One region of the Streptomyces sp. NPDC050439 genome, then DNA from elsewhere that is predicted to be linked to it. Evidence: riboswitches for the same ligand, from Rfam matches in the RefSeq annotation. Region 1 holds a riboswitch; each other region holds the start of a gene.
What was found. Region 1 has a riboswitch for thiamine pyrophosphate ahead of thiC (phosphomethylpyrimidine synthase ThiC). Riboswitches for the same ligand answer to the same signal wherever they lie in the genome.
Positions count from the first base shown of each region.

Region 2: it holds a riboswitch for thiamine pyrophosphate, as region 1 does, so the genes downstream of both, AB0I66_RS37740 (thiamine ABC transporter substrate-binding protein) here and thiC (phosphomethylpyrimidine synthase ThiC) in region 1, are expected to answer to the same signal.
Region 3: it holds a riboswitch for thiamine pyrophosphate, as region 1 does, so the genes downstream of both, thiM (hydroxyethylthiazole kinase) here and thiC (phosphomethylpyrimidine synthase ThiC) in region 1, are expected to answer to the same signal.
Region 4: it holds a riboswitch for thiamine pyrophosphate, as region 1 does, so the genes downstream of both, thiO (glycine oxidase ThiO) here and thiC (phosphomethylpyrimidine synthase ThiC) in region 1, are expected to answer to the same signal.

Region 1 covers NZ_JBFAJT010000006.1:250,658-255,718, reverse strand. Annotated here, with positions in the region: gene AB0I66_RS25670 (DUF5326 family protein) at 1-66, shown strand, start outside; gene AB0I66_RS25665 (IclR family transcriptional regulator C-terminal domain-containing protein) at 356-1,081, shown strand; gene AB0I66_RS25660 (SsgA family sporulation/cell division regulator) at 1,185-1,622, shown strand; gene AB0I66_RS25655 (YibE/F family protein) at 1,718-3,097, opposite strand; TPP riboswitch at 3,169-3,322, shown strand; gene thiC (phosphomethylpyrimidine synthase ThiC) at 3,315-5,061, shown strand, end outside.
Region 2 covers NZ_JBFAJT010000011.1:240,461-245,521, forward strand. Annotated here, with positions in the region: gene AB0I66_RS37725 (hypothetical protein) at 1-329, opposite strand, end outside; gene AB0I66_RS37730 (AAA family ATPase) at 360-1,832, opposite strand; gene rlmN (23S rRNA (adenine(2503)-C(2))-methyltransferase RlmN) at 2,263-3,369, shown strand; TPP riboswitch at 3,419-3,536, shown strand; gene AB0I66_RS37740 (thiamine ABC transporter substrate-binding protein) at 3,609-4,703, shown strand; gene AB0I66_RS37745 (iron ABC transporter permease) at 4,799-5,061, shown strand, end outside.
Region 3 covers NZ_JBFAJT010000010.1:95,412-100,472, forward strand. Annotated here, with positions in the region: gene AB0I66_RS35040 (hypothetical protein) at 1-332, shown strand, start outside; gene AB0I66_RS35045 (helix-turn-helix domain-containing protein) at 559-1,527, opposite strand; gene AB0I66_RS35050 (peptidoglycan-binding protein) at 1,827-2,333, shown strand; TPP riboswitch at 2,875-3,000, shown strand; gene thiM (hydroxyethylthiazole kinase) at 2,994-3,827, shown strand; gene thiE (thiamine phosphate synthase) at 4,031-4,669, shown strand; gene thiD (bifunctional hydroxymethylpyrimidine kinase/phosphomethylpyrimidine kinase) at 4,666-5,061, shown strand, end outside.
Region 4 covers NZ_JBFAJT010000003.1:436,533-441,593, forward strand. Annotated here, with positions in the region: gene metF (methylenetetrahydrofolate reductase [NAD(P)H]) at 1-870, opposite strand, end outside; gene thiE (thiamine phosphate synthase) at 960-1,610, opposite strand; gene AB0I66_RS14995 (Rv2175c family DNA-binding protein) at 1,697-2,062, opposite strand; gene AB0I66_RS15000 (FAD-dependent oxidoreductase) at 2,128-3,294, opposite strand; TPP riboswitch at 3,479-3,591, shown strand; gene thiO (glycine oxidase ThiO) at 3,589-4,785, shown strand; gene thiS (sulfur carrier protein ThiS) at 4,782-5,009, shown strand; gene AB0I66_RS15015 (thiazole synthase) at 5,016-5,061, shown strand, end outside.

The DNA of each region.
Region 1 (5,061 bases):
GGTGGACTCATCTACGTCGTACGGAAGTTCATATCCGGCTCGACCTCTTCGCGCAGCGATTGGTGACTTGCCGCAACAGTTCGCTCGGGTGGGGGAAGTTTCCTGGTGCGGCGCCTTGGTCCGGCGGCCAGCGGTTAGAGTCCGAAAACCGACGCGGGGTGAGCCCCGCGTGCGGGCGCACTGCGCTCCCACCCGTGTAGCCCCGGGCACGGGCGGAACCCCCAGCCGTTTTCGGGAGTGAACCTTGGCCACGGTTGACGCCACACCCGCCGACATCCCGTCCGACGACCCCTCGTACGCGGCGTCGCCGTCCGGTCCGGCCTCAACCACGGCCGCGCCGACCCTCATTGGCTCGGTGCAGCGGGCGATGCGCCTCCTGGAGGCCGCGTCCGCGCACCAGGAGGGGGCGCCCGCCAAGCAGTTGGCGCGCGAGGCCGGGCTCGCCCTCCCCACGGCGTATCACCTGCTGAGGACCCTGACCCACGAGGGCTATCTGAGCCGCGAGAAGGGCGTGTTCGTGCTCGGCGAGGCGGCCGAGCGGCTGAGTGCGAGCGGAGCACAGCAGAATCGTCGCGGCATGATCGGTGAGGCCCTGGAGCACTGGCGGGACGCCATCGGCGTGCCGGTGTACTTCGCCGTCTACCGCGAGGGCGAGATCGAGGTCGTGGCCGTCGCGGACACGCCGGGGAATCCGGCGGTGGAGGAATGGGCCGACTTCCGCGAGACCGGACACGCCCATGCGATCGGGCAATGTCTGCTCGCCCAACTCGACGACGAACAGCGCCAGGACCACCTCTCCCGCTATCCGGTGCAGTCGCTCACTCGATACTCGGTCCGCGACAACCGCGCTTTCATCCGCCGCCTGGACGCGATGGACCGGATGCGGCCCGTGGTGGAGCGCCAGGAGTACGCGTTGGGGACGGTCTGCGCCGCGATTCCGATCACTGCGGGTAACACGGCCGCGACGATGGCGATTTCAGTTCCGGCCTATCAGGCGGACCGTCTGCTACCTGCGGCCGAGCGTTTGCAGGGCGAGATCGGAAGGCTGCTAAGGACACTTGCTTTCTCTATCAGCATCTGAAAACTCACTCCTTGTGATCTGATGTGTACGTTAAGCAAGATGCCATGAGTGTCAGGGAGTTGGTTCCTGGCCAGTCGAGCTTTAGCGACGGGGTAGGCGGGCGATGCGCGAGTCGGTCCAGGCAGAGGTCATGATGAGCTTCCTAGTTTCCGAGGAGCTGTCGTTCCGCATCCCGGTGGAGCTGCGTTATGAGACCGGCGATCCTTACGCCGTCCGGTTGACCTTCCACCTCCCCGGAGACGCACCCGTCACCTGGGCCTTCGGCCGCGAGCTGCTGGTCGACGGGGTGGGCGAGGCGTGCGGAGACGGGGACGTGCACATCGTTCCCACCGATCCCGAGCTGCTCGACGAGGTGCTCATCCGGCTCCAGGTCGGCGTGGACCAGGCGCTGTTCCGGGTGGGGATTCCGCCCCTGCTCGCCTTCCTCGACCGTACGGACAAGCTGGTTCCGCTGGGGCAGGAGCGGGCGCTCGCCGACTTCGAGACACACCTGGACGAGGCACTGGACCGGATCCTCGCCGAGGAGCAGAGCGCGGGCTGACCTCCGAGGCCAAGAGACGCAGCCGTACGGCAGATTGATGCATTTCGTGGCATCGGCCGGTGCGACCCGGGGCATCGCCGACCAGGCCTCGCCGCTCAGGCCTTGCGCCGGCGGCCCTTTCCGCCGCGGCTCTGCTTGGGGGCGGGGGCGGCGCCGCTCCCGGGTCCGGCCGTGGTCACCGGCCGGCTCATGGGGGCCGTGCGGTCCGCGGAGACCACCAGGGCCGCGAGCGCCGTCGTCACCGGCACCGAGGCGACCAGGCCGATCGAGCCGATCAGGGTGCGCACGATCTCCTCGGCGACCAGCTCGCTGGTGGCCACCGTGCCCACGCTGCTCTGCGCGATGGAGAAGAGCAGCAGCAGGGGCAGCGCGGCGCCCGCGTAGGCCAGGACCAGGGTGTTGACGACCGAGGCGATGTGGTCGCGGCCGATGCGGATGGCGGCGCCGTACAGACCGCGCCAGCCCATCGTGGGATTGGCCTGATGCAGCTCCCAGACCGCGGATGTCTGCGTCACCGTCACGTCGTCGAGCACGCCGAGGGAGCCGATGATGACGCCCGCGAGCAGCAGGCCGCTCATGTCGATGGACGGGTACAGACCGTGGATCAGGCCGGTGTTGTCGTCCGTGTTGCCGGTCAGCGAGGCCCAGCCGATGAAGAGCGAGCCGAGCAGTCCGATCAGGAGCAGGGAGATCAGCGTGCCGAGAACCGCGACCGATGTACGCGCCGTCAGGCCGTGGCACAGATAGAGCGCGATCAGCATGATGGCGCTGGCCCCGATCACCGCCACGACCAGCGGGTTCGAGCCCTGCAGGATCGCGGGCAGGATGAAGAACGTCAGGACCAGGAAGCTCAACGCCAGCGCGACCAGGGCCATGACGCCGCGCAGCCGTCCCACCGCCACGACGACGAGCGCGAAGATCCCGGCGAGCAGCGCCATGGGGAACTTCCGGTTCACGTCGGTGACCGAGTACTGCAACGCCTCGGGGGCCGTGGGCTCATAGGCGACCACCACCTGCTGGCCCTGGCGCAACTGCCGCGGTGAGTCCGGCTGGACGATCTCGGTGAAGGTGCGGCCCTTGTCCTTGCCGCTGGTCACCTCGATCGTCGCCTTCTTGCAGACGCCCTTCGCGCGCGACTCGGCGGACTGCCCCTCGGCGGTGGAGGTGTCGCCGTTGGGCGGGGTCTGCGAGGCGTTCACGTCCTTGCAGGGCAGCTCCTGCACCTTGGTCACGTCGGCCGACTGCGTCTGCCGGTCGAAGCCGACTCCGGTGCGCTCATGGCCCGGCGCGCCACCGGGCCACAGCACCACGAGGCCCACCGCCACCGCCGTGGCGAAAGGAATCAGCACGGCGGCGATGACCTTGCGCAGATGCTTCGAGACCGGTGCGGCCGGACCATGGCTGTGGGAGTGCCCGTGCGGGTCCGGAGGGCGGTTCGGGACGGGCGGCTGAGACGGCGGCTGTGTGGTGGTCACTGCCCGATCATCGCAAGAACGGACGGGGCCCTCTGTTCAGCGCGCCCGACATGACGCTAGCGTGGAGCCACCTTTGCAATCGCGGGAGCTCGGAGCACCGGGCTGAGAGGGCGCTGACCTCCGTACGAATCGGCACAAGAAGTGCACGAGGTACGGAATCCGCTGCGTCGACCGCCGAACCTGTTACCGGGTAATGCCGGCGTAGGGAGTAGGTCTCATGACCACATCGGACGCACGCACGCCTGCCTCGACGCAGAACCAGGGCGACGAGGCCGGGAAGTCCATCGGCTGGCACAAGGCGTATGTCGAGGGCTCGCGCCCCGATCTGCGGGTGCCGGTCCGCCAGGTGCACCTCACCAACGGCAAGGCCGTGACCCTGTACGACACTTCGGGGCCGTACACCGACGAATCCGTCGACACCGACGTCCGCAGGGGCCTCGCGCCCCTCCGGGAGAACTGGATCATCGCCCGCGGCGACACCGAGGAGTACGTGGGCCGCCCGCCCCGCCCCGAGGACGACGGCATCAAGCACACCTCGCCGCGCGGAGGCCTGAAGAACCTCGACGCGGTCTTCCCCGGCCGCCCGCGCCAGCCGCGCAGGGGGCGCGGCGGCCAGGCGGTGACGCAGCTCGCGTACGCCCGCCGCGGCGAGATCACGCCCGAGATGGAGTTCATCGGGATCCGCGAGAACCTCGACCCCGAGGTCGTGCGCGTGGAGGTCGCCGCGGGCCGCGCGGTGATCCCCGCCAACGTCAACCACCCGGAGATCGAGCCGATGATCATCGGCAAGAAGTTCCTGGTGAAGGTGAACGCCAACATCGGCAACTCCGCGGTCACCTCCTCCATCGAGGAGGAGGTGGACAAGATGACCTGGGCGACGAAGTGGGGCGCCGACACGGTCATGGACCTGTCCACCGGCCGCAACATCCACACCACCCGCGAGTGGGTCCTGCGCAACTCCCCCGTGCCCATCGGCACCGTGCCGCTCTACCAGGCCCTGGAGAAGGTCGACGGCCAGGCCGAGGCGCTGACCTGGGAGATCTACAAGGACACGGTCATCGAGCAGGCCGAACAGGGCGTGGACTACATGACGGTGCACGCGGGCGTGCGCCTTCCGTACGTCCCGCTGACCGCCAACCGGAAGACCGGCATCGTCTCGCGCGGCGGCTCGATCATGGCAGCCTGGTGTCTCGCGCACCACAAGGAGAGCTTCCTCTACGAGAACTTCGAGGAGCTCTGCGAGATCCTCGCCTCGTACGACGTGACGTACTCCCTCGGCGACGGGCTGCGGCCGGGATCGATCGCGGACGCCAACGACGAGGCGCAGTTCGCCGAGTTGCGCACCCTCGGGGAACTCAACACGATCGCCAAGCGTCATAACGTACAGACCATGATCGAGGGCCCGGGACACGTCCCGATGCACAAGATCAAGGAGAACATCGACCTTCAGCAGGAGATCTGCGAGGAGGCGCCGTTCTACACGCTCGGACCGCTGACCACCGACATCGCACCCGCGTACGACCACATCACCTCCGGCATCGGCGCCGCGATGATCGGCTGGTGGGGCACGGCGATGCTCTGCTACGTCACGCCCAAGGAGCACCTGGGCCTGCCCAACCGGGACGACGTGAAGACCGGTGTCATCACGTACAAGATCGCGGCCCACGCGGCGGACCTCGCCAAGGGACACCCGGGCGCGCAGGACTGGGACGACGCGCTCTCGGACGCCCGCTTCGAGTTCCGCTGGGAGGACCAGTTCAACCTGGCCCTCGACCCGGTCACGGCACGGGAGTTCCACGACGAGACGCTGCCGGCGGAGCCCGCGAAGACGGCGCATTTCTGCTCGATGTGCGGGCCGAAGTTCTGCTCCATGAAGATCTCGCACGACATCCGGCGTGAGCACGGCGGCACGCAGGACGAGATCGAGGCGGGCATGGACCAGAAGTCCAAGGAGTTCGCGGCAG
Region 2 (5,061 bases), on a different contig from region 1:
TCCGCCTGAAGGCTAGCGAAATCCTTATCTGCAATAAGCGCTGCCGAAGTTTGATGTGGGATCCTCTTAGCCAGTTGTTGGGCGAGCCAGATCACTCTACCGCGCTCGCCAACCATGATTCCTGCATTTATTAGATCACCGTCGGAAATACTCACGCGATCGGAGACGGCGTAGATGTTGCATAATGTAGGTCTGTCTTCGCCGAACAAATTTTCGCTAAGGAAGTTCCGGTCAGATCTCCCCTCCGTGAATATGTCTTGAACGTCAGGGGCAACCTCGTAAAGGGTGATCAATTCATCGACTGTCCTGCGGTCGTCAGGTTCCTGCATGGCGCCCCTCCGGTTACCTGATAAACGAATTTAGTCTTCCAGAATTTTAGGGATCACCCTTGTGAGCGAGTCGCGATGGCCAGTAATAACCTCAATTGAGTGTGTCGCGACAATGAATTGAACGGGTGCTCCTTCTGTGAGTGACAGAAGCGCATTCATCAATTGACGTTGCCACTTCACATTTAGGCTCAATTCTGGTTCGTCGATCAGAAAAAGTCGAGTACTCTGGCGAGCCAACATCGTGTTAAGTAGCAGAAGGAGAATTTGCCGCTCCCCGGAAGATAGGCTCTCGGGTTGCAATACATGCCCATCCTCTGAGATCACGGAGATTCCATGTTGAGTGCTGTATCGGAATGTCTTACCACTACTTTCGAGGAAACGATTTACCTCACGTGAAAGAGTAGCTACGAGTCGAGCAACACTGCTAAGTGCGTCCAGGCGGGCTTCCTGTGCTTCCAGGAAGGGTTGCAAAACATCTTCGGCAACCCCAATCTTTTCGTCAGGGGTACGCCGAAGAACTTCGAGGAAAGAATCCTCTCGGAGCTTGGGCACTAGGCCGTACTTGCTGTACTGTTCCGTCTTGTGTGAGATCGCCTTTAGTTTGTCGGATAGATCCTGGCGCGTCGTCGCATATGAATCGACTTGATCGCTCTTTGCGATTTTCTCCAGGATCCCCAGGTATACATTATTTGATCCCCTAGAGCCCGAAACGTTGCCCCTGATGATCATGCGTTGGATCATCTCGGCAGAGCGCTTTAACGCCGTCGTCAGTTCTGCAGCAACTCCGTGTGAGCGTTCCTCCTCAGCTTCGTAATCGAATTCTTGAAATCGGATTCTACGGCGTTTACCCTTTGGCTCGATGTCGTCTCCGTAAATCCTTCGATCGTCAGCCAGCATGTAGGGGCCAGCCTTCAGGTTCTTCAAGTATCTGACGAAAGTGTCGTGGCGAATTTCGCGGACTCGCGTCGAGTCCATTACCGCCTCGTAAGACTCGCGCCACACTTGCTGAGACATCGCGTCTTCCCGAAGATGGTCAGGCATCAAGAGGGGGGGTGGATCAATTTCGAACAGCGGTTTTTGCTGCAAAGCATCCGAGCGCTCGGGAGCGTGTGCTACAGGGATGGCTTTTCCTTCGCGAGCCCTATAAATCTGCTCAACTACTCTCTTTTTGTTGTTGGCCACCGTGACCGTGAAGTCGCCGACTGGTCCATTCGTCTTGACGAAATTGATTACGTCACCGCTACCGAGAGTGATCGTGAATCGCTCGAAAGGTGTACTTGCGATCTCCGAGCGATGTCCCGATTCGTCAGAAGGTGACAGCGCGTGCCAGAGGAGCTTCAATACTGTTGTCTTCCCACTGCCGTTGTTCCCGTATAGCAGAGAAAGGCGACGTCCCTGAGTTCGGATGTCATCCTCTCCCGTAAGGTCAACGTGCAAATACTTACTCCCAAAAAGCCCCCGGATCTCCAGAGAAGAGACGAGCGTGCTTTCTTCGCTTGTCATGGGAAGTCCTCACATCTTGGAAAGGTGCTAGCTTCGTAGAGCGCGTAGCCTCAGCGTAGCTTCGTACGCTGCCCGGAGAGTCGATTTCGGGAAGCTAAGAGGCTGCCAATCTGACGCGCTCAAAGGAACGATTGAGCCAAGCTCACGGCACGACGGCACGACGGCACGACGGCACGACGGCAGGGGCCGAGTGAGACTGAGCACGATCGGAAGCGGAGTTGAAGTCGGCAGTGTGGGTGGGGCACGGGGCGGTGACCATAAGCCTGAGCCGTGCCCTCAGGCGCCGTTGTCGCAGCTCAGCCTAGAAACTGCCGGGCCGCCTGGGGGCCGTCCAAGAGGGGCCGGTAGTGGCCAATGACGACCAATAGCGACCGCCACCCGTAGGTGGTGACCTGGTCCGGCTTCCCCCGTCTGCGACACTGGATGGACCATGCCTGTACCCGGAGAACTCACCTTTGTCGCGCCCCGTGGAGCCAAGAAGCCGCCGCGGCATCTCGCTGACCTCACGCCCGCCGAGCGCAAGGAAGCCGTTGCCGCTGTCGGCGAGAAACCGTTTCGCGCCAAGCAGCTGTCGCAGCACTACTTCGCGCGGTACGCGCACGACCCGGAGCAGTGGACCGACATTCCCGCCGGTTCGCGTACGAAGCTCCAGGAGGCGCTGCTTCCCGAGCTGATGTCCGTGGTGCGGCACATCAGCTGCGACGACGACACCACCCGCAAGACGCTGTGGCGGCTGTTCGACGGCACGCTCGTCGAGTCCGTGCTCATGCGCTATCCGGACCGCGTGACGATGTGCATCTCGTCGCAGGCCGGGTGCGGGATGAACTGTCCGTTCTGCGCGACGGGGCAGGCCGGACTCGACCGGAATCTGTCGACCGCCGAGATCGTGCATCAGATCGTCGACGGGATGCGTGCGCTCCGGGACGGGGAGATCCCGGGTGGGCCCGCGCGGCTCTCCAACATCGTTTTCATGGGCATGGGTGAGCCTCTCGCCAACTACAACCGCGTCACTGGGGCCATTCGCCGGCTCACCGACCCCGAGCCGGATGGTGTCGGGCTGTCGCAGCGTGGCATCACCGTTTCTACCGTCGGGCTCGTGCCCGCCATCCACCGGTTCGCCGACGAGGGCTTCAAGTGCCGCCTCGCCATCTCGCTGCACGCGCCCGACGACGAGCTCCGCGACACCCTCGTACCCGTCAACACGCGGTGGAACGTGCGCGAGGTGCTGGAGGCGGGGTGGGAGTACGCCGCCAAGTCGGGGCGCCGCCTCTCCATCGAGTACGCGCTGATCCGGGACATCAACGACCATGCCTGGCGCGGTGACCGGCTCGGGCGGCTGCTCAAGAACAAGCCCGTCCACGTGAACCTGATCCCGCTGAACCCGACGCCGGGCTCGAAGTGGACGGCATCGCGGCCGGAGGACGAGAAGGCCTTCGTGAACGCCATCGCCGCTCATGGGGTGCCTGTCACGGTTCGTGACACCCGTGGCCAGGAGATCGACGGGGCGTGCGGTCAGCTCGCCGCGTCCGAGCGTTAGTCTGGCCGGAACACGACTGACCACAACTTCATAGCCGGAACACATCTTCATATTCCGACAGGGGAGCGCCACAGCGCTGAGAGTGCGGCAGCCAAGGACAGGTTGGCCGCAGACCCTCTGAACCTTGCCCGGGTCATTCCGGGTAGGAAGTTCGGTCATCACTCAAGCTGTTGCGCCCTGCCCGCGGCCCCTCCGGTCCGCGGGCAGGGCCGCGTCTCTTCCTGGTCACTCCAGGAGGAATGAACTCAGTGAGCACCACCAAGAAGGTCACGGTCACCGCGGTCGCGGCGGCCATCGGACTCGTCGCGCTCTCCGCGTGCGGCTCGTCCGACAGCGGCGACAACGCCGCCGACTCCAAGAGCGTCACGCTGGTCAGCCATGACTCCTTCAACGTGTCCAAGGACGTGCTGAAGGCGTTCGAGAAGAGCTCCGGCTACAAGGTCAACGTCCTCAAGGACGGGGACGCGGGCGCCGCCGTGAACAAGGCGATCCTGTCGAAGGACAACCCGCAGGGAGACGTCTTCTTCGGCGTCGACAACACCCTGCTCTCGCGCGCGCTCGACAACGGCCTCTTCCAGTCGTACGAGGCCAAGGGCTCGGAGAAGGTCGAGTCGGAGTTCCGGGTCGACGGCGACAAGCATCGCGTCACGCCCGTCGACAGCGGCGACATCTGCGTCAACTACGACAAGAAGTACTTCGCAGACAAGAAGCTGGCGCCGCCGAAGTCCCTCGATGACCTGGCGAAGCCCGCCTACAAGGATCTGCTCGTCACCGAGAACGCCGCGACCTCGTCGCCCGGCCTCGGGTTCCTGCTCGGCTCGGCCGCCGAGTACGGGGACGGGGGCTGGCAGGGCTACTGGAAGAAGCTCAAGGCCAACGGCGTCAAGGTCGTCGACGGCTGGGAGCAGGCCTACAACGAGGAGTTCTCCGGGTCCGCCGGCGGCAAGAAGGCCAAGGGCGACCGGCCGCTCGTCGTCTCCTACGCCTCATCGCCGCCCGTCGAGGTGCTCTACGCCAAGCCGCAGCCCAAGGAGGCGCCGACCGGCGTCGCGAAGGGCACCTGCTTCCGGCAGGTCGAGTACGCGGGTCTGCTCGCCAACGCCAAGAACGAGAAGGGCGGCAAGGCGCTCCTCGACTTCCTGATCGGTGAGAAGTTCCAGGGCGACATGCCGCTCAACATGTTCGTGAACCCGGTGCGGGAGAACGTCGAGCTGCCCGAGCTGTTCGTCAAGCACGGGGTGAAGATCGATGATCCGCAGACCATGGACCCGAAGAAGATCGCCGACAACCGTGAGCAGTGGGTCAAGTCGTGGACCTCGCTCGTACTGAAGTAGAGGGGCCCCGTAAGTCCCGCAAAGCCCGTGAGTCTCGTGAGTCTCATCAGTCTCGTACGGGGCTCTCGCGGGGGAGTGTGGCGCGGCTCGGTCTGATGGCCGTGCCCGTCGCCTTCTTCGCGGTCTTCTTCGCCTATCCGGTCGCCGCGATCGTCGCGCGCGGCCTGAAGGTGGGCGGGCAGTGGCAGTTCGGGCGGATCGCGGACGTCATCGGGCAGTCCGACGTCCGGCACGTGCTGTGGTTCACCACCTGGCAGGCGCTCGCCTCGACCGCGCTCACGCTGCTGATCGCGCTCCCCGGCGCGTATGTCTTCGCGCGCTTCGAGTTCAGGGGCAAGCAGGTTCTGCGGGCGGCCGT
Region 3 (5,061 bases), on a different contig from region 1:
CCTGCGCCGCCACGTTGCTGATGCCGGCCACTCCGGCCGCCGCCTCGGACTGGGACCGCAACTGCTACAGCATCTCGGCCCCTTACAAGGGCATCAGCGAGATCATCGGCAAGGCCGGCAAGACCCGCAGCGGCTGCACGGACGCCACGATATCCCTGCAGCGCCACCGCTGGTACGGCTGGGAAGAGATGGACTGGACCCCGCTTGAGAGCGGCACCAAGTTGGCCTATTGGCACTGCACGGGCTCTGGCACCTACACCTACAAGACGGTTGTGGGCGTCGACTCCAACCTCGCCACCTACGAGAGCGCCGAACGCCGCCTGACCTGCTGAAGTCGCCCGGCGGACCGGCGAGGTGGCCAACAGGGGTGCGGGGTTGTCGAGGGTGCGGCGCCGCCAGCCACACCCGGTCCGCCAGTACAGCCGCCAGATACAGCCGCGCTGCACATCGCCACCACGGTGCACCAGGTCCGCGAGCTGTGTTGGTCCGCTCGGCAGATCTTGGGCCGAGACCGAACACCCAAGGTCGGTCGAGCGCAACACGGCCACGCGTAGACCATCACCCGGAGGAGCGGGGGCGGTTCTGGTCGCGCCAGGCCCGAGGCGAGATCCCGTACGCCTGCTTGAACACCTTGCTGAAGTGGGTCGCCTCTACGAAGCCCCAACTCCGCCCTATCGCCGCGATGGTCCGCAGCCGTCCGTTCGGATCGGCCAGCTCGCGCCGGCATGCGGCCAGGCGGCGGGTGCGGATCCAGTCCCCGAGACGGATGCCCGACCGGGACAGCACCGCGTAGAGGTGACGTACGGAAATGTTGTGTGCAGCGGCGATCCGTGCCGCCGACAGCTCGGGATCACGCAGGTGCTCCCGGATGTATTGAGTGATGCGCAGGCTGAGTGTCGCTTCCAAGGGTGCTCTGGCCAGGGTGGAGTTGCCGTGCTGGGTGGTCAGGACGGCACGGAGGAGTTCGACGCTGGGTTCCACCACGGCGTCGGCGTGCCTTCCCTGGTGCAGTTCGTCGCTGACCGCCAGTTGGGAAAAGTAGGTGAAGGCCAGACGCGCAACGAGGCTGTCGGACCCCAGCGGAACCGCGGTGACGTCTCGTAGCAACCGGTCGGGGAGCGCGAGCGCCGCGCGGGGAAAACGAATGAAGCGGTAGTCGACTGCCTCGTCGAAGATATGCGTGTAGGGATCGATCGATTCGTAGACGGCGAATTGTCCGGGCCGCAACAGGCACTCACGCCCGTTCTGCACCACCAGACTGCTGCCCGTCATCTGCACACCGAGAGTGACGGCCGGCTCCTCGTCCTTACGGGCAAGCCGCTCCGTTCGACGGAGTGTGACCGCGGTCGCCTGCGCCGCGCAGATCCTGACGGCCCCCGCGGCGGCGAGCCCGATGCGAACGGAGATGCCCTCAGCCGGAGGACGGTGGTCGATGTCGACCGCCACCATGGATTCCCACACCGCATTCCGGATCACTTCCTCCCGGTCCCGCGGCGGTATGAACGCGGTGTCCAGGACCGGGCTCATGAGAGAGACCTTCGTCTGCCTCGGGCATCAAGCCAACCTGACAGTGCCTCTGCCCGTTCCCCCACAAGTCCCCCCTAGACACGGACCGTTGCCGAAATCAGTCTGGCCGGATTCCCTCTCGCCGCGCAACGACTTCCGCGGACACAAGCAGGGTCCTCACCTGATGCGGCGTCAAATCGAGGCTGTGCACAGCTGACAAGGTTCCCTGCACGGATGACAAAGTCCGAAGGTCACGACGACCCTATGGTCGTTGGCGAGGCTGTCACTGAGACGCCATCACCGACCAGAAGGGTCGCATCGTGCAACGTGTATCAACGACGCTCCGCATGCGGATCGGAGTGTTGGGGGCTCTGGCTCTCCTCTTCGCGGCCGGCCTGACGGCCAGCCCGATGATGACTGCGCCGGCCCATGCCGCCTACGGTCCGTGCAACACGACGGTGAAGCGCACCGATGGGTTGGGCAGTGGCGGCAACCCTGGCAATCACTACAAAATCCCCGCGCGCACCGGCAACGGTCTGAGCTGCTACATGGAATATCAGACGGGCAGCTCGAACGCCGTGACTGCGCTGCAGAGGGCCATCGTCTCCTGCTACGACGGCACCTACGCCGCCAGGCGAATCATCGACACCGGAGGAGCCGACGGAGACTACGGCGCCGGCACCGAGGATGCCGTTCGGTGGCTTCAAGCGAACCGCCTCGGCGTGAGCGCCGACGGCGACTACGGGCCGGCGACCCGTGAACAGATGCGGTGGCCGCTGTATACCGAGGGCGGCACCTACATCGCCTGCCTCCAGCCCCCTTTCTAACATCAACACAACGTCTGTCGACGCCGACCTCTGCGCCTGAGGCCGGCGTCGACGTCTGCCGTGCCGGCCACTCCCGTAGGTACTGGCACACGTAACGGATCTGGCTGTCGGTCCGAAACCGGGCGGTGGGACTCTGGCCGCCATCCTCATCTCGGCTTGCCGTCAGACAAGTGGGTCGTGCGCTCACCTTGCGGCGTGGACGACGAGGAGGTTTTGCTCTCCGTCGAAGACGCGGGCGAGAGCTTGCCCCTCTCGCCGGCCTTCGCCGAACAGGCCCCGCTGATCGACGTGAACGACCAGCACGTCGTGACGGTCGACGACATCCGAGATGCCCCGACCGTGAATCTGAGCGTGGCCCTGCGCAGGTGGTGGGCTCCCTGTGGTGCTTTTAACACGCACTTGCGGCATCAGGCGATACCCATGGACAAACCGGACCTTGTGACCCAAAGAGATCGCCAGCTCCGCTCCCCCCAGCAGAGCCGTGTCCTGCCGCGTTGTGCCCCAAGGGCGGACTCCCGTTCCCAAGGGAGGTACATTGCCTAGTGACCACCGCGGGAGCTCGGGAGTAGCCGGGCTGAGAGGGCGGACGGGACTTGCTCCCCTTTCCGCCGACCGCATGAACCTGGACCGGGTAATTCCGGCGTAGGAAGAGTGTTGACGATGGATGCTGCCTCCGTACCTGCCCAGAACGGCCCTGCCGTTTCCCGTGATGCCGCGGCGGACGTGATCGCGTCGCTGCGGGCCTCCGCGCCCCTTGTGCACTGCCTGACCAATGTCGTGGTGTCGCAGTTCACCGCGAACGTGCTGCTCGCGGCGGGGGCTGCCCCCGCAATGGTGCACAGCGCGGAGGAAGCCGGAGCGCTGGCCCGGGTGGCCGGGGGTGTCCTGGTCAACCTGGGGACGGTGACGTCCGTGACGGCGGAGGCGATGCGCGTCGCGGTCAAGGAAGCGGCCGCGGCCGGGCGCCCGTGGGTGCTCGACCCGGTCGCGGTCGGTCCGCTGCCCTGGCGCACAAAACTCGCCCACGAACTCCTGGAGAGCGCACCTCCAGCAGTCATTCGCGGCAATCCTTCCGAGATCCTGGCGCTGGACGGCGGCGGCACGGGCGGGCGCGGCGTCGACAGCACGGACGCCCCCGAGGCTGCGCTGGCCGCAGCCACCGCGCTCGCCCGGCGCTACGGCTGCGCGGTCGCCGTGAGCGGCCCGGAGGACGTCCTGACGGACGGGACGCGAGTGGTACGGGTCGCCAATGGGCACCCGATGCTGCCCCTGGTGACCGGAACCGGCTGCTCACTGGGCGCCTTGGTGGCCGCCTGCACAGCCGTCACCGGCGATGCGCTGCTGGCCGCCACTGCCGCGACGGGTCTGCTCACCGTGGCCGCGGAGACCGCCGCCACCCGCTCGGCGGGCCCCGGCACCTTCGCGGTCGCGCTGATCGACGCGCTGCACAAGCTCAGCCCGGATCAGCTCGCCGGATCTCTCAACCTGCGCTGAGCTTGCGGGCGTTGCGGACTTCCGCGGTGAGCGGTCGGCCTGGCCGCCAGCTGCTGAACAGCGCCCGCCCGACCTGAGGGCGACCCACCGACATCAAGTCGGCCAGTCCTCGCAGCCGCACTGCACGTCCCGCTCCCCTTCCCTGCACCTCCCGATGCGTTTCCCGCGCCCTTCCCCGGCCGGGAGACCCCAAGGAGCAACCCATGCGACCACCACTTGACCTGTCCCTGTATCTCGTCACCGACACCCGGCTCTGCCGCGACCGCGGTGTTGCCGCCACCGTGGCAGCCGCTGTCAGGGGCGGTGTCACTGCTGTCCAGTTGCGCGATCCGGACGCGGACGCCCGCGCGCTGTTCACGCTCGGCCGGGCCATCCAGGCCGAACTCGCGGGCACCGATGTCCCCTTGATCGTCAATGATCGCCTGGATGTGGCGGTCTGGTTGGACGCGGACGGCGTCCACCTGGGGCAGCGGGACGTCTCCCCCGCGACCGCCAGGCGCCAGCTCGGTCCCCAGGCATACGTCGGCCTGTCCGTCAGCCGTCCCGAGCAGCTGGCGCACGTACCGGATGCCGTCGACCACCTCGGTGTCGGGCCGGTGTTCGAGCAGTCCACCAAGCCGGACGCCGATACCCCGCTGGGTCTGGACGGTCTGGCCCGGATCGTCCGCCAGAGCCCGCTGCCGTGCGTGGCCATCGGCGGGATCGGCGTGTCCGAGGCCGCTGCGGTCAAGGCAAGTGGTGCAGCCGGGATCGCCGTCGTCAGCGCGATCTGCGGACAGCCCGACCCCGAGACCTCAGCCCGTTCCCTCGTCCGCGCCCTGCGACCGGAGGTCCCCGCATGACCAGCCCGCCCATCGCCCTGACCATCGCCGCCAGCGACCCCTCCGGCGGCGCCGGGATCCAAGCCGACCTCAAGGCGTTCTCCGCCAACGGCGCCTACGGAACAGCGGTTCTGACCGCCCTGACCGCACAGAACACCCGAGGCGTCACCGGCATCCATGCCATCCCTCCGGCGTTCGTCACCGAGCAGCTCGACACGCTGTTCGCCGATGTCGCGGTGGACGCCGTCAAGATCGGGATGCTGGCCGACGCCGCCATCGCCACGGCCGTCGCGGACGCTCTGGAGCGCCACCGCCCCCGGTACGTCGTCCTCGACCCCGTCATGGTCTCGACCAGCGGTCACCGCCTCCTGGAGGCCGATGCGGTGTCGGTGCTACGCGACCGTCTCCTGCCG
Region 4 (5,061 bases), on a different contig from region 1:
CGTGGAGTTGTTCAGCGTGATGAAGTGCAACCCCGGCACACCCTCGTCAAGGAGCCGCGCGCAGAACTCCGTCGCGAACTCGATGCCAATGGAGCGTACAGCCGCCGGATCGTCTTTGGCTGTGAGGATGCGCTCTTTGAGCGCCGGGGGGAAGGAAGCGTTGCTGAGCTGGGGCAGCCGCTCCAGCATGCGCACGTTCGTCACCGGCATGATCTCGGGGATGATCGGCGTCGAACAGCCCGCGGCCTCGACCCGGTCGCGAAGGCGCAGATACTCCTCCGGGTAGAAGAACATCTGTGTGATCGCGTAATCGGCGCCGGCGCGGCACTTGTCGACGAAGTGCCGGACGTCGGTGTCCCATTCCTCCGAGCGCGGGTGCATCGCGGGGAAGGCCGCGACGCCCACGCAGAAGTCACCGGACTCCTTGATCAGCTGGACCAGTTCGGCGGCGTACGTCAGGCCCTCGGGGTGCTTGACCCAGTCCGCGAGGGGGTCGCCGGGCGGGTCGCCGCGGACCGCGAGCATGTTCCTGATGCCGGCGTCCGCGTACTGCCCGATGATGTTGCGCAGCTCGGCCACGGAGTGGTCGACCGCGGTGAGGTGGGCGACGGGCGTGAGCGTCGAGTCGGCGACGATCTGCTGCGTCTCCTTGACCGTGCCCGCGCGCGTGGAGCCGCCCGCTCCGTACGTCACGGAGACGAAGCTGGGGGCCACCGCCTCGACCCGGCGCAGGGCGTTCCACAGGTTGCGCTCGCCCTTCGCGGTCTTCGGCGCCGAGAACTCGAACGAGTACGTCGTCTTGCCGGTCGCGAGCATGTCGCGCACGGTGCGTGCGCGATCAGTTCTGGTGGAAGCAGTGCCTAGGGCCATACGGGCAGATTAGCTACGGGGCACCGCTACCGGCCAATCCCCGTCCACCCTGCGGACAGCGTCGCCGAAGGTTGGCCGAAGATCGCCGATCAGGCCGTACGCAGCCGCTTCGCGAACTCGGCGGCCGCGGCACCCGGATCGTCCGCCTCCGTGATGGCCCGCACGACGACGACACGGCGGGCGCCCGCTTCGAGCACCTCGTCGAGGTTGCCCGCGTCGATGCCGCCGATGGCGAACCACGGGCGGTCGGTGCCCAGCGAGGCCGTGTACCGGACGAGGTCGAGTCCGGGGGCGTACCGGCCGGGCTTGGTGGGGGTCGGCCAGCAGGGCCCCGTGCAGAAGTAGTCCACGCCCTCCTGCGTCGCCGCGGCGGCGGCCTCCGTGTCGGCGTGCGTGGAGCGGCCGATGAGGACGTCCTGGCCGAGGACGGCGCGGGCCGCGGGGACGGGCAGGTCGCCCTGGCCCAGGTGCAGCACGTCGGCGCCGATGGCGTGCGCGACGTCCGCGCGGTCGTTCACCGCGAGGAGCTTGCCGTGCCGGCGGGCCGCGTCGGCGAAGACCTGGAGGTGGTCCAGCTCCTCGGCCGCCTCCATGCCCTTGTCGCGCAGCTGCACGATGTCGACGCCGCCGGCGAGGACGGCGTCGAGGAACTCCGGGAGGTCTCCCTGGCGCTTGCGGGCGTCCACACACAGGTAGAGGCGGGCGTCGGCGAGCTGCGCGCGGGCAGGCTTGGTGGCCATGGAAAGGTCCCCCCGGTCGTCGGTGGCCTACGGGCCGCGTGTCCCCGGGGGATCCGCGGCCCGTACGCAACGGTTTTCCGTTTCGGTCAGACGGCGAGCGCCTGGGCGCGGCGCTTCACCTCCGTGCCGCGATTCTCGCTCAGGGCCTGCGCGGGGGTGCCGGGCAGGGTCGGGTCGGGAGTGAAGAGCCACTCCAGCATCTCTTCGTCGGAGAAGCCGTCGTCCTTCAGGAGCGTCAGGGTGCCGGTCAGGCCCTTGACGACCTTGTCGCCGTCGATGAAGGCGGCCGGCACCTGAAGCGCGCGGTTCTCACCACGGCGTACGGCAATCAGCTGGCCCTCCTTGACCAGCTGGCGAACACGCGTCACCTCGACGTCGAGCATTTCTGCGATGTCGGGAAGGTGGAGCCACTCGGGGACGAGAGCATCAGTCTTTGCGTCAATCTCGGTCACGGGAACAAGGGTATCGCCGGGCACCGACAGCGGCCGGGCAGAGGCCCCCGGTGACGGTGGCACCGCTACGCCAGCAGTGCCTTCTTCAGCGGAACCGCGGGGTCCGAGGCCAGCTCGGCGGAGAGCCTGGCGCCCGCCTCGATCAGCTTGCGGCCCTGTGCCAGGTCCCGGGGGCGGCCCACCGCGAGGAGGGCCACCAGGGCCCCCTGCCGCAGCCAGCACACGCTCCAGGCCGCGCCCGAAGGGTCGCCGCGCCACACCAGCTCGTCGGCGGATGCGTGATGTCCCGCGTACTGGACGAAGCGGCCGAACTGCTCCGACCAGAAGTACGGCACGGGGTCGTACGCCGAAGGGGTCTCGCCGATGATGTTCGCGGCCACCGTGCGCGGGCCCTGGAGCGCGTTGTCCCAGTGGTGGACGAGCAGACGCTCGCCATACCTTCCCGAAGGGAAGGAGGAGCAGTCGCCGACCGCGTACACATCGGGTTGTGACGTCCTCAGGTGGTCGTCGGCGAGGATCTCCCGGTGGGCGCCCAGGGTGATGCCGGAGTCCGCGAGCCATCCCGTGGCGGGGCGTGCGCCGATGCCGACGACGACCGCGTCCGCGGGCAGCCGGGTGCCGTCGGCCAGGTGGACGCTGCCGGGCTCGACGCGGTCCACGCGCGCGTGGGTGCGCAGTTCGGTCCCGGAGTCGGCGTACCAGGCCGTCATCGGGGTGGAGACCTCCGCGGGCAGCGCCCCGGCGAGCGGACGCTCCGCGGCCTCGACGACCGTGACCGGGCAGCCCGCCTCGCGCGCCGCGGTCGCGAACTCGGCGCCGATCCAGCCCGCGCCGACGACCACGATGCGGTGCTGCCCGGCGAGCACGGGCCGCAGCCGCTCGGCGTCGTCGAGCGTGCGCAGCAGGTGGACGCCGGGTACTCCGGAGACCCCGGGGAGCACGATCGGTTCGGCTCCGGTGGCGATGACCAGTGCGTCGTAGGGAACGGGCCCCGTCGCGGTGTCCAGTTCGTGCTCGGCGGGGCGGACCCCCGTGACCTCGCGGCCCAGGCTCAGCTCGATGCCGAGCGCCTCGAAGTCGATGTCGAAGGCGGAGCCCTCCGCCTTGCCGAGCAGCACGGCCTTGGACAACGGCGGCCTGTCGTACGGCTGGTGGGGCTCCGCGCCGATCACGGTGACCGCACCGGCGAACCCCTGCTCGCGCAGGGCCACGGCGGTCTGCACCCCGGCCATCCCCGCACCCACGACGACGACCCTGCGCTCTTCCTGCCTCCGCTGCTCACTCACCCGATCACTCTAGGACGGCGGACGAGGCGCGCCTCAGGGCGCGACGGCGAGATCTCTGACACACCGTCACAGCCCGTGACCGCGGAGCTGCCCTACCTGCCCCGGGGCACCAAGGGCTAGGGTTGCCGTGCAGAGCACTCGCGGGAGCCCGGACGCACCGGGCTGAGAGGGAGGCTGGACGGCCTCCGACCGTACGAACCTGATCCGGGTCATGCCGGCGAAGGGAGGGGCTGGACACCCATGCATCCACGAACACCACCCCGTACGACGCACACGACCGACGTCCTGGTCGTCGGGGGCGGCATCATCGGCCTGGTCACGGCCTGGCGGGCGGCGCAGCGCGGCCTGTCCGTCGCGGTCGTGGACCCCGAGCCCGGCGGCGGCGCGGCGCAGGTCGCCGCGGGCATGCTGGCCGCCGTCACCGAGCTGCACTACGGGGAGCAGACGCTGCTCGGCCTGAATCTGGCCTCCGCGCGGCGCTATCCCGACTTCGCGGCCGAGCTGGCGGAGGCGAGCGGCCGCGATCTCGGCTACCGCGCGTGCGGCACGCTCGCCGTCGCGCTGGACTCCGACGACCGTGCCCATCTGCGGGAGCTGCACGCCCTTCAGCAGCAGTCGGGGCTCACGTCGGAATGGCTGAGCGGCCGCGAGTGCCGCCGCCTCGAACCGATGCTCGCGCCGGGCGTCCGGGGCGGCCTCCGGGTCGACGGCGATCACCAGGTCGACCCGCGCAGGCTCGCCGCGGCGCTCCTGGTGGCCTGCGAGCGGGCCGGCGTGGTCCTCCACCACGCGTGGGCGGAGCGCCTCTCGGTGGCGGGCGACCGGGCCACCGGAGTCGTCCTCGCCGACAGCACCGCCCTGGAGGCCGGCCAGACCGTGCTCGCCGCGGGCAGCCTCAGCGGGCGCCTCGCCGGGGTGCCGGAGGGCGTCCTGCCGCCCGTGCGCCCCGTGAAGGGCCAGGTGCTGCGGCTCACGGTGCCGCAGCGTCTCGCGCCGTTCCTGAGCCGCACCGTGCGCGCCGTGGTGCGCGGCAGCCACGTCTACCTGGTGCCGCGCGAGAACGGCGAGCTCGTCGTCGGCGCGACCAGCGAGGAGCTCGGCTGGGACACGACGGTCACGGCCGGCGGCGTGTACGAGCTGCTGCGGGACGCCCACGAGCTCGTGCCCGGCATCACGGAACTGCCGCTGACGGAGACCCGCGCGGGCCTGCGCCCCGGCTCCCCCGACAACGCGCCGCTGCTCGGCCCGACCGCGCTCCCCGGCCTGCAGCTGGCCACCGGGCACTACCGCAACGGCGTCCTCCTGACGCCCGTCACCGGCGACGTGCTCGCGCACTCCCTGACCACCGGGGAACTGCCGGACGAGGCACGGGGGTTCACCCCCCTGCGTTTCGTCCGCGGCCCCCTCACGCAGCGTTTCCTGGAGCAGCCCGCATGACTCTCCCGTCCGACACAGCCGTCACCGCCGTCTCCGTCAACGGAGAAGCACGCGACGTGGCCGCGGGCACCACGCTCGAAGCCCTCGTCGCCACCCTGACCGCGGCCCCGTCCGGGGTCGCCGCCGCCCTCAACGAAACCGTCGTCCCGCGCGCGCGGTGGTCCACCACGCCGCTCACCGACGGGGACCGCGTCGAGGTCCTCACCGCCGTCCAAGGAGGCTGAACCGACATGGCAGACGACCCCTTCGTCATCGGCGGGCTCACCCTTTCCTCCC